Regions from separate parts of the Serratia sp. A07 genome, predicted to be linked through region 1. Evidence: predicted binding sites of a transcription regulator. Region 1 holds the regulator's gene; each other region holds the start of a gene.
The links. Region 1 encodes LexA, which represses DNA repair genes until DNA is damaged. Its sites were predicted from a motif close to TNCTGTATGTACATACAGNA; they were not measured.
Positions count from the first base shown of each region.

Region 1 (2,269 bases):
ACCGCCACCACGTCGCTTCCCAGGCGAGCGCCGAAGATGGTCAGCGACGCAAAGCACAGTTGCAGCAGCAATGAACGCAACATGATGTCGCGGTTAAGCGCCAGCAGCCGACGCAGATCGCCACGCCAGGCCTGGCGCAGCATCGGCAGGGTGATACCGCGCAGGCGCATCACCCGCCACGCCAGCCACAGGCCGAGCAGCAGCGTGGCGTATTCGGCGATGGCGGTTGCCGCCGCCGCCCCTCGCACGTTCCAGCCCAGGCCCATCACCAGCCAGATATCCAGCACGATGTTCAGCAGGTTGCCGACGATCAGCAGGATCACCGGCGCACGCACGTACTGCACGCCGAGCAACCAGCCCAGTAGCACCAGATTAGCCAGCGCCGCCGGCGCGCTCAGCCAACGGATCTCAAGAAAACGCCGCGCCTGTTCCAGCACCTCGCCATTGCCACCGACGATCCGCAGCGCCAGTTCGATCAGTGGATAGCGCAACAGGACGATCGCCCCCCCGGCCAGCAGCGCCAGCAGCAACGGCTGCATAAAGGCGCGCGCCAGCGCCTGCGGGTTTTGTGCCCCCAGCGCCTGCGCCGCCAGGCCGGTGGTGCTCATGCGCAGGAACAACAGCAGCATGAACAGGAAGCTGGTCGCCACCGCGCCAATCGCGACGCCCCCCAGATAGATCGGGCTGTCGAGGTGGCCGATCACCGCGGTGTCCACCAGCCCGAGCAGCGGTACGGTGATATTGGAGAAAATCATCGGCAAAGCCAGGCGCCACAGGGCTTTATCGGTGTCGCTGGTGAAGGCGGAAATCAAGCGCATGATGAAATGTTCCCGTAGCAGTGGCGAAGGGCAAGGTCAGAAACAAAAACGCCCCAGAACAGGGGCGATTGATACAAGGGGTGGCACTGAGGGTGCGGCGATTAGATCCAGTCGCCGTTGCGTATCACGCCGACCGCCAGCCCTTCGATAGTGAAATTCTGCTGGCGCAGATCGACCACGATCGGTTGGAATTCGTTGTTCTCCGGCAGCAACTCGACCACGTTGCCATGTTTTTTCAGGCGTTTGACCGTCACTTCGTCTTCGATGCGCGCCACCACGACCTGGCCGTTGCGCACGTCTTGCGTTTTGTGCACCGCCAGCAGATCGCCGTCCAGAATGCCGATGTCGCGCATCGACATGCCGTTCACCCGCAGCAGGAAATCGGCGCTCGGCTTAAACAGGGAAGGATCCACCTGGTAGTGCCCTTCGATGTGCTGCTGCGCCAACAGCGGCTCGCCGGCGGCGACGCGGCCGATCAGCGGCAGCCCCTCTTCTTCTTCCATCAGCAGGCGGATACCGCGCGACGCACCGGAGACGATTTCGATCACGCCTTTGCGTGCCAGCGCCTTCAGGTGCTCTTCGGCGGCGTTAGGCGAACGGAACCCCAGACGCATCGCGATCTCGGCACGCGTTGGCGGCATGCCCGTTTGCGAAATATGATCGCGAATCAGATCGTAGACCTCTTGCTGTCTGGTAGTTAGTGCTTTCATTCCGCCCCCTGTTTGTTTATACAGTCTTGCTGTGAGTATATACAGGTAAGCGCGGATTGGGAACCGAAGAATAAATAAAAATCAGTCAGTAGGCGCCTTTCGTCAGCCAAAATGCTGCCACAAGACCGTGCCCCAAACGAACAGCGCCAGTACGATCGCCAGCGACACCGCCGCCGACCCCATGTCCTTGGCCCGTCCGGACAGCTCATGGTGTTCGCTGCCGATGCGATCCACCACCGCCTCGATCGCGCTGTTCAGGATCTCGACGATCATCACCAGCGCTACCGATCCGATCAATAAAATGCGCGCTATCGCACCCACATCCAGCCAGACTGCCAGTATGATAGCCAAGAGGGTGACCACCAGTTCCTGTCGGAACGCCGCCTCGTGTTGCCAGGCGGCGGAAAGCCCTTTATAGGAATAGCCGGCGGCCTTGATGATGCGGGTCAGTCCGGTTGCTTGGTTTGCCATGTTTTCGTGCCTTTCTCAGAGGTCGGTCATAATAACAAGAGTCTAGAACAGTCCGCGCTGACGGCTCTCGGTTTTCGAACACCACAGATCTGCTACCCGGTTTCTGGTATGCTTGCGGCGCATTGCTAACAAGAGGCTTCACGTTGTTTATGTCAGGTTGGCGTAAAATTTATTATAAAATATTGAATTTACCACTTAAATTGTTGGTAAGAAGTAAGGTCATCCCTTCAGATCCGGTTACCGAGCTAGGGTTGGATCCCTCACGGCCGA
Region 1 covers NZ_JBZXDO010000022.1:55,671-57,939, reverse strand. Annotated here, with positions in the region: gene dinF (MATE family efflux transporter DinF) at 1-818, opposite strand, end outside; gene lexA (transcriptional repressor LexA) at 920-1,528, opposite strand; gene AC4PR2_RS19365 (diacylglycerol kinase) at 1,631-1,999, opposite strand; gene plsB (glycerol-3-phosphate 1-O-acyltransferase PlsB) at 2,149-2,269, shown strand, end outside.

Region 2 (2,269 bases), on a different contig from region 1:
CAAAGCCTTACGTGCTTCCTCGGCCTTACGTGCTTCCTCGGCCTTACGGGCTTCCTCGGCCTTGCGGGCTTCCTCGGCCTTACGGGCTTCCTCGGCCTTGCGGGCTTCCTCGGCCTTGCGGGCTTCCTCGGCCTTGCGGGCTTCGGCTTCGGCTTTCGCTCTTGCCTGCGCGTCCAGTTCCCGTTGCAACCCTTCGTTACGTTGCCCGCTGAATACATGGAGAAATTGCGCAAACCGCTGCATGTATATTCTTTTTGCGTTCGCACCATCGCCTCGACGACAGGCATCCAGCAATTCACGATAATGCTTGTCGTTTTTTATATATGGGCAATTTTTCTTTCCGCAGATAAAACAAATATTATTGGCCAGACATTCTTTGACTTTTTCATCCAACCCGGGGATCGGAATTGCAGTGACCGTCAGGGTTTCCTCTCCATTTTCCCAATTCCAAGATCCGTTTTGCCAATATAATCCGGGTTCAGGTGGCAGCCCGTTATTATAATTATACGGATCGTATTTAACTTCCCATTTATGCTCCATAAAATCTCCTTTTTGATATCTGTCATTTTGCACACAAACACTGTATTTATATATAGTGTTTGATGCTAAACCCTCCTCTCAAGCCCGTCAATCAAATGATAATCATTCTCGTCTGTGCCAAACATGACACAAAAAAGCAGCCGCCTGCGACGGCTGTCACAGTGACAAAGGTGGGTAAATCCCGGCTGCGCGTCCGTTCCCACTCCAGTTTCTGCAACCTGTCATACTCGCGGGGGATATTCTGAAAGGAGATTAGAGAGCATTAAATTTCAACTTAAACAATGAATTATCTCCTTAACGTACGTTTTCGTTCCATTGGCCCTCAAACCCCAGAGACAGAAAAAAATCCACTTCAAAATGAGCGAGTTGTTCCTCTAATAGCTGAAAGTCGCGCCCTATCGCTTGTCATTCCCCCTCAGATTTATATTATACTGGTTATACATACAGCATAATTATAATAACGCATTCGGTTTCCGACCAGAGGAGAACATAAAATGAGCAACGCATCACGCACCCGCACCCGCACCCCGCAGGACTCGGCCGGCACACAGGAAAGTCGCGCCAAAGCGCTGCAAAGCGCCATCACCGCCATCGAGAAGGCGTTCGGCAAGGGCGCCATCATGCGCCTGGGTGACAACCATGGCATGGCTGTCGAGCGTATCCCGACCGGCTCGCTCGGCCTCGACATCGCGCTCGGCGGCGGCCTGCCGGTCGGCCGCATCACCGAAATCTACGGCCCCGAGTCGTCCGGCAAGACCACCGTCGCCCTGTCGGTCATTGCCTGCGCCCAGCGCGCCGGGCTGCAGTGCGCCTTTATCGATGCCGAGCACGCGCTCGATCCGCGTTACGCGCAGCAGCTGGGCGTCGATATCGGTGAACTCCTCATCTCCCAGCCCGACACCGGCGAGCAGGCGCTGGAAATCTGTGACGCCCTGGTACGCTCCGGCGCCGTCGGCGTGGTGGTAGTCGATTCCGTCGCCGCCCTGGTGCCGAAAAACGAGCTGGAAGGGGAGATCGGCGACGCCCAGATGGGCCTGCAGGCCCGCATGATGAGCCAGGCGATGCGCAAGCTGAAGGGCAGCATCAACACCACCCGCACGGTGGTGATCTTCATCAACCAGCTGCGCATGAAGATCGGCGTGATGTTCGGCAACCCCGAAACCACCGCCGGCGGCAACGCCCTCAAGTTCTACGCCTCGGTGCGTCTCGACGTGCGCGGCACCGGCAACGTCAAGGAAGGGGAGACCATCATCGGGCGGGATACCAAGGTGAAAGTGGTCAAGAACAAGGTCTCGCCGCCGTTCCGCCAGGCGCAGTTCCGGCTGCTGTTCGGCGCCGGCATCTTTCTCGAGGGCGAAGTGCTGGATCTGGCCGTCGACGCCAAATATATCCTCAAGACAGGCGCCTGGTACGAGTATCAGGGGGAGAAAATCGGGCAGGGGCGCGAGAAGGCCACCGGCTGGCTGCGCGACCGTCCCGACCTGGTGGCCACATTGACCGCGCAGCTGCGCACGCACTATCTGCAGGCGGCACTGCCGGCCGCGGCTTCAGCCGATGCGGACACGCCCCCGGATGATGATGCCTGGCAGAGCGCGCCGGAGGTCGTGTGATGCTGGTACGCCTCTATGACGCCGGCGTGCCCTGCGGATTCCCGTCGCCGGCGCAGGACTACCTCGAGCAGCGCCTGTCGCTGGACGACATCTGCATCCGCCACCCGGAGAGCACCTAC
Region 2 covers NZ_JBZXDO010000069.1:2,146-4,414, forward strand. Annotated here, with positions in the region: gene AC4PR2_RS26945 (S-type pyocin domain-containing protein) at 1-540, opposite strand, end outside; gene recA (recombinase RecA) at 1,035-2,150, shown strand; gene umuD (translesion error-prone DNA polymerase V autoproteolytic subunit) at 2,150-2,269, shown strand, end outside.
Region 2: the regulator LexA is predicted to act here: its motif matches at 970-989, upstream of recA (recombinase RecA).

Region 3 (2,269 bases), on a different contig from region 1:
GCCTTCTATAAAGAAGTTGAGACTGATTAAAAAGCAGCCTTAATGTACAATAATTTTCGATATTCAAACTGACCCCATGAACAATCAATGAGTTAGAGGTAAAAGATGATTTCATACAAAAAAACCATACCTGCTCTTGTCATATTCGCTTTATCTAATGCTGTGGCATATGCGAATGATTTCGACAAATCAAACGAAGCGATGGCAATTTCAGCAATAGGTTTTTCTGGCTCAAATGCTCGTGTTGCACATGATGTTTGTGGGGCAACCAATGAGAAAATTGATAAATATAAAAAACAAATAAAAGACTCATTAACTAGAACATTAAAGTATGAACAGTCAGGATTCGATACGCATTGGGATAATGGTTGGAAAAATGCTGATTTTTTGGTTAAGTCATTAAGTAATGATGAAGCCTATAAAAAAGAATATTGCCGAGAGGTTTTAGATGGAATTAATAATCCTGAAATGAATTAAGGATTATTCCTTATTTGGGGTTCTACGCCGGAACTCCAGATTTTTCCGTCCGCTAAAATTATCCCCGGTTGAGCAGCTTTATACCGTCAGCTCGCAGTGGACCATCAGGGAAAATGTGGCGGTACAGCGTTTGTCGGGTTATCCCAAGCTCCTGGCATAACGTACTGACTTTGGTCTCTGGCCGTCCCATTGATGCCATTGCCAGTCGCAATTTTATTGGCGTCATTTTGTAAGGCCGTCCGCCGTTCCTCCCGTGAGGCAAGGCCTGCCGCTGTTCTTTGCGGCGCTGTACGCAGCAGAGACCGACGGCCGCGCGCGACTGGCTCGACACCCGCTTAGTCCCGCCCTCTGGTCAAATGCAGGCTGACGTGTACAGCCTGCAGGCAGAGGATTTCGTCTGGCAACCGGTATCGCCCGCCGTCGGCGCCGTTCGCAATGACAATCCCTCACTCATCCTGCCCATCGATACGCCAACGGTCTGAGTGCCGCATTATCCACAGTTTTGGTGGGTATCATGTGTGTAAACACACGCGAAGAACGCCAAAAGCTGCAGGAAAAATCACTCAGAAAATTAGTATATTACGCGGGAAAGCGCGATCCGCAGGGGGATTGGGGGTTGCACGCGTTCGCGTTTTGTTTATGCTTAACTGTATAAATATACAGTTTGGTTATGATTATGCTGAGCAATTCAAGGTTGTATGCTTTTTCACCAGGTGAACCCCTGACGTTACCGCTGTTTGCCGATCGCGTGGCCTGCGGCTTTCCTTCCCCGGCGCAGGACTATGTCGAGAGCAGGCTGGATATCGGCAAGCTGCTGGTACGGCACCCCAACGCCACCTATTTCGTGCGCGCCAGCGGCGAGTCGATGATCGACGGCAATATCCAGGATGGCGATCTGCTGATCGTCGACAGCGCCCTGACGCCGGAGCACGGCAATATCGTGATCGCCGCGGTGGACGGGGAATTCACCGTCAAAAAGCTGCAACGCCACCCCGACGTGCGGCTGTTGCCGATGAATCCCGCCTACGCGCCGATCGTGTTCGACGACGAGGCGCAGCTGGAGATCTTCGGCGTGGTGACCTTTATCGTCTACGCGGCGCGGTGACTTCGGTCCTTTTTTTCATTTTTTTCTGCCCGATCTTTTCGTTGGCGTGACCTCTCTACTGAGTTTCCAGTTCAATACACTCAGGGGAATCCTTCATGGCCATAAAAAACAAGAACGGCGCAGGGCGTACGTTCACATCAGCCAAACGCATGACCGGGAAACGCGTCGCTATCGGGATAGGATGCGCACTATCGGGCATGCTCACCTCCGCGATGGCGGCGCCCGATGCGTCGGCACCACCCTCGGCGGTCGAACAGCCCGCTATCCTTTCCTTCGCCATTCCCGCCGGTGATCTGGCGCCCGCCTTGCAGACGGCGGCCGCTAAGGCCGGCGTGATAGTGATTTTCACGCCCGAACAGACGCGTGGAAAAAGCACCGCGGGCCTGCAGGGACATTACCGCCTCACCGACGCGTTCAATACGCTGTTGGCGGGCAGCGGATTGCGCGCTCAGCAAACCGCACAGGGATATCGGTTGGTCGACGCCGGGCCGGTTCAGCCTTTGACGATACCGGAACTGTCGGTGGTCGGCGGTTTGTCCGACAGCGTCGCCGCCGGCCGTTCGGTACTGGATAAAGAAGACATCGAACGCGTACAGGCCGATAACATCGCCAGTTTGCTTGATCGCTTGCCCGGCGTAGGGATGGCGGGATCGCCGCGCCCGGGCGGCCAAAGCCTGAATATCTGGG
Region 3 covers NZ_JBZXDO010000001.1:287,916-290,184, reverse strand. Annotated here, with positions in the region: partial or broken gene AC4PR2_RS01455 (resolvase) at 1-30, shown strand, start outside; gene AC4PR2_RS01450 (hypothetical protein) at 106-477, shown strand; partial or broken gene AC4PR2_RS01445 (SOS response-associated peptidase family protein) at 780-959, shown strand; gene umuD (translesion error-prone DNA polymerase V autoproteolytic subunit) at 1,148-1,582, shown strand; gene AC4PR2_RS01435 (TonB-dependent receptor) at 1,678-2,269, shown strand, end outside.
Region 3: the regulator LexA is predicted to act here: its motif matches at 1,123-1,142, upstream of umuD (translesion error-prone DNA polymerase V autoproteolytic subunit).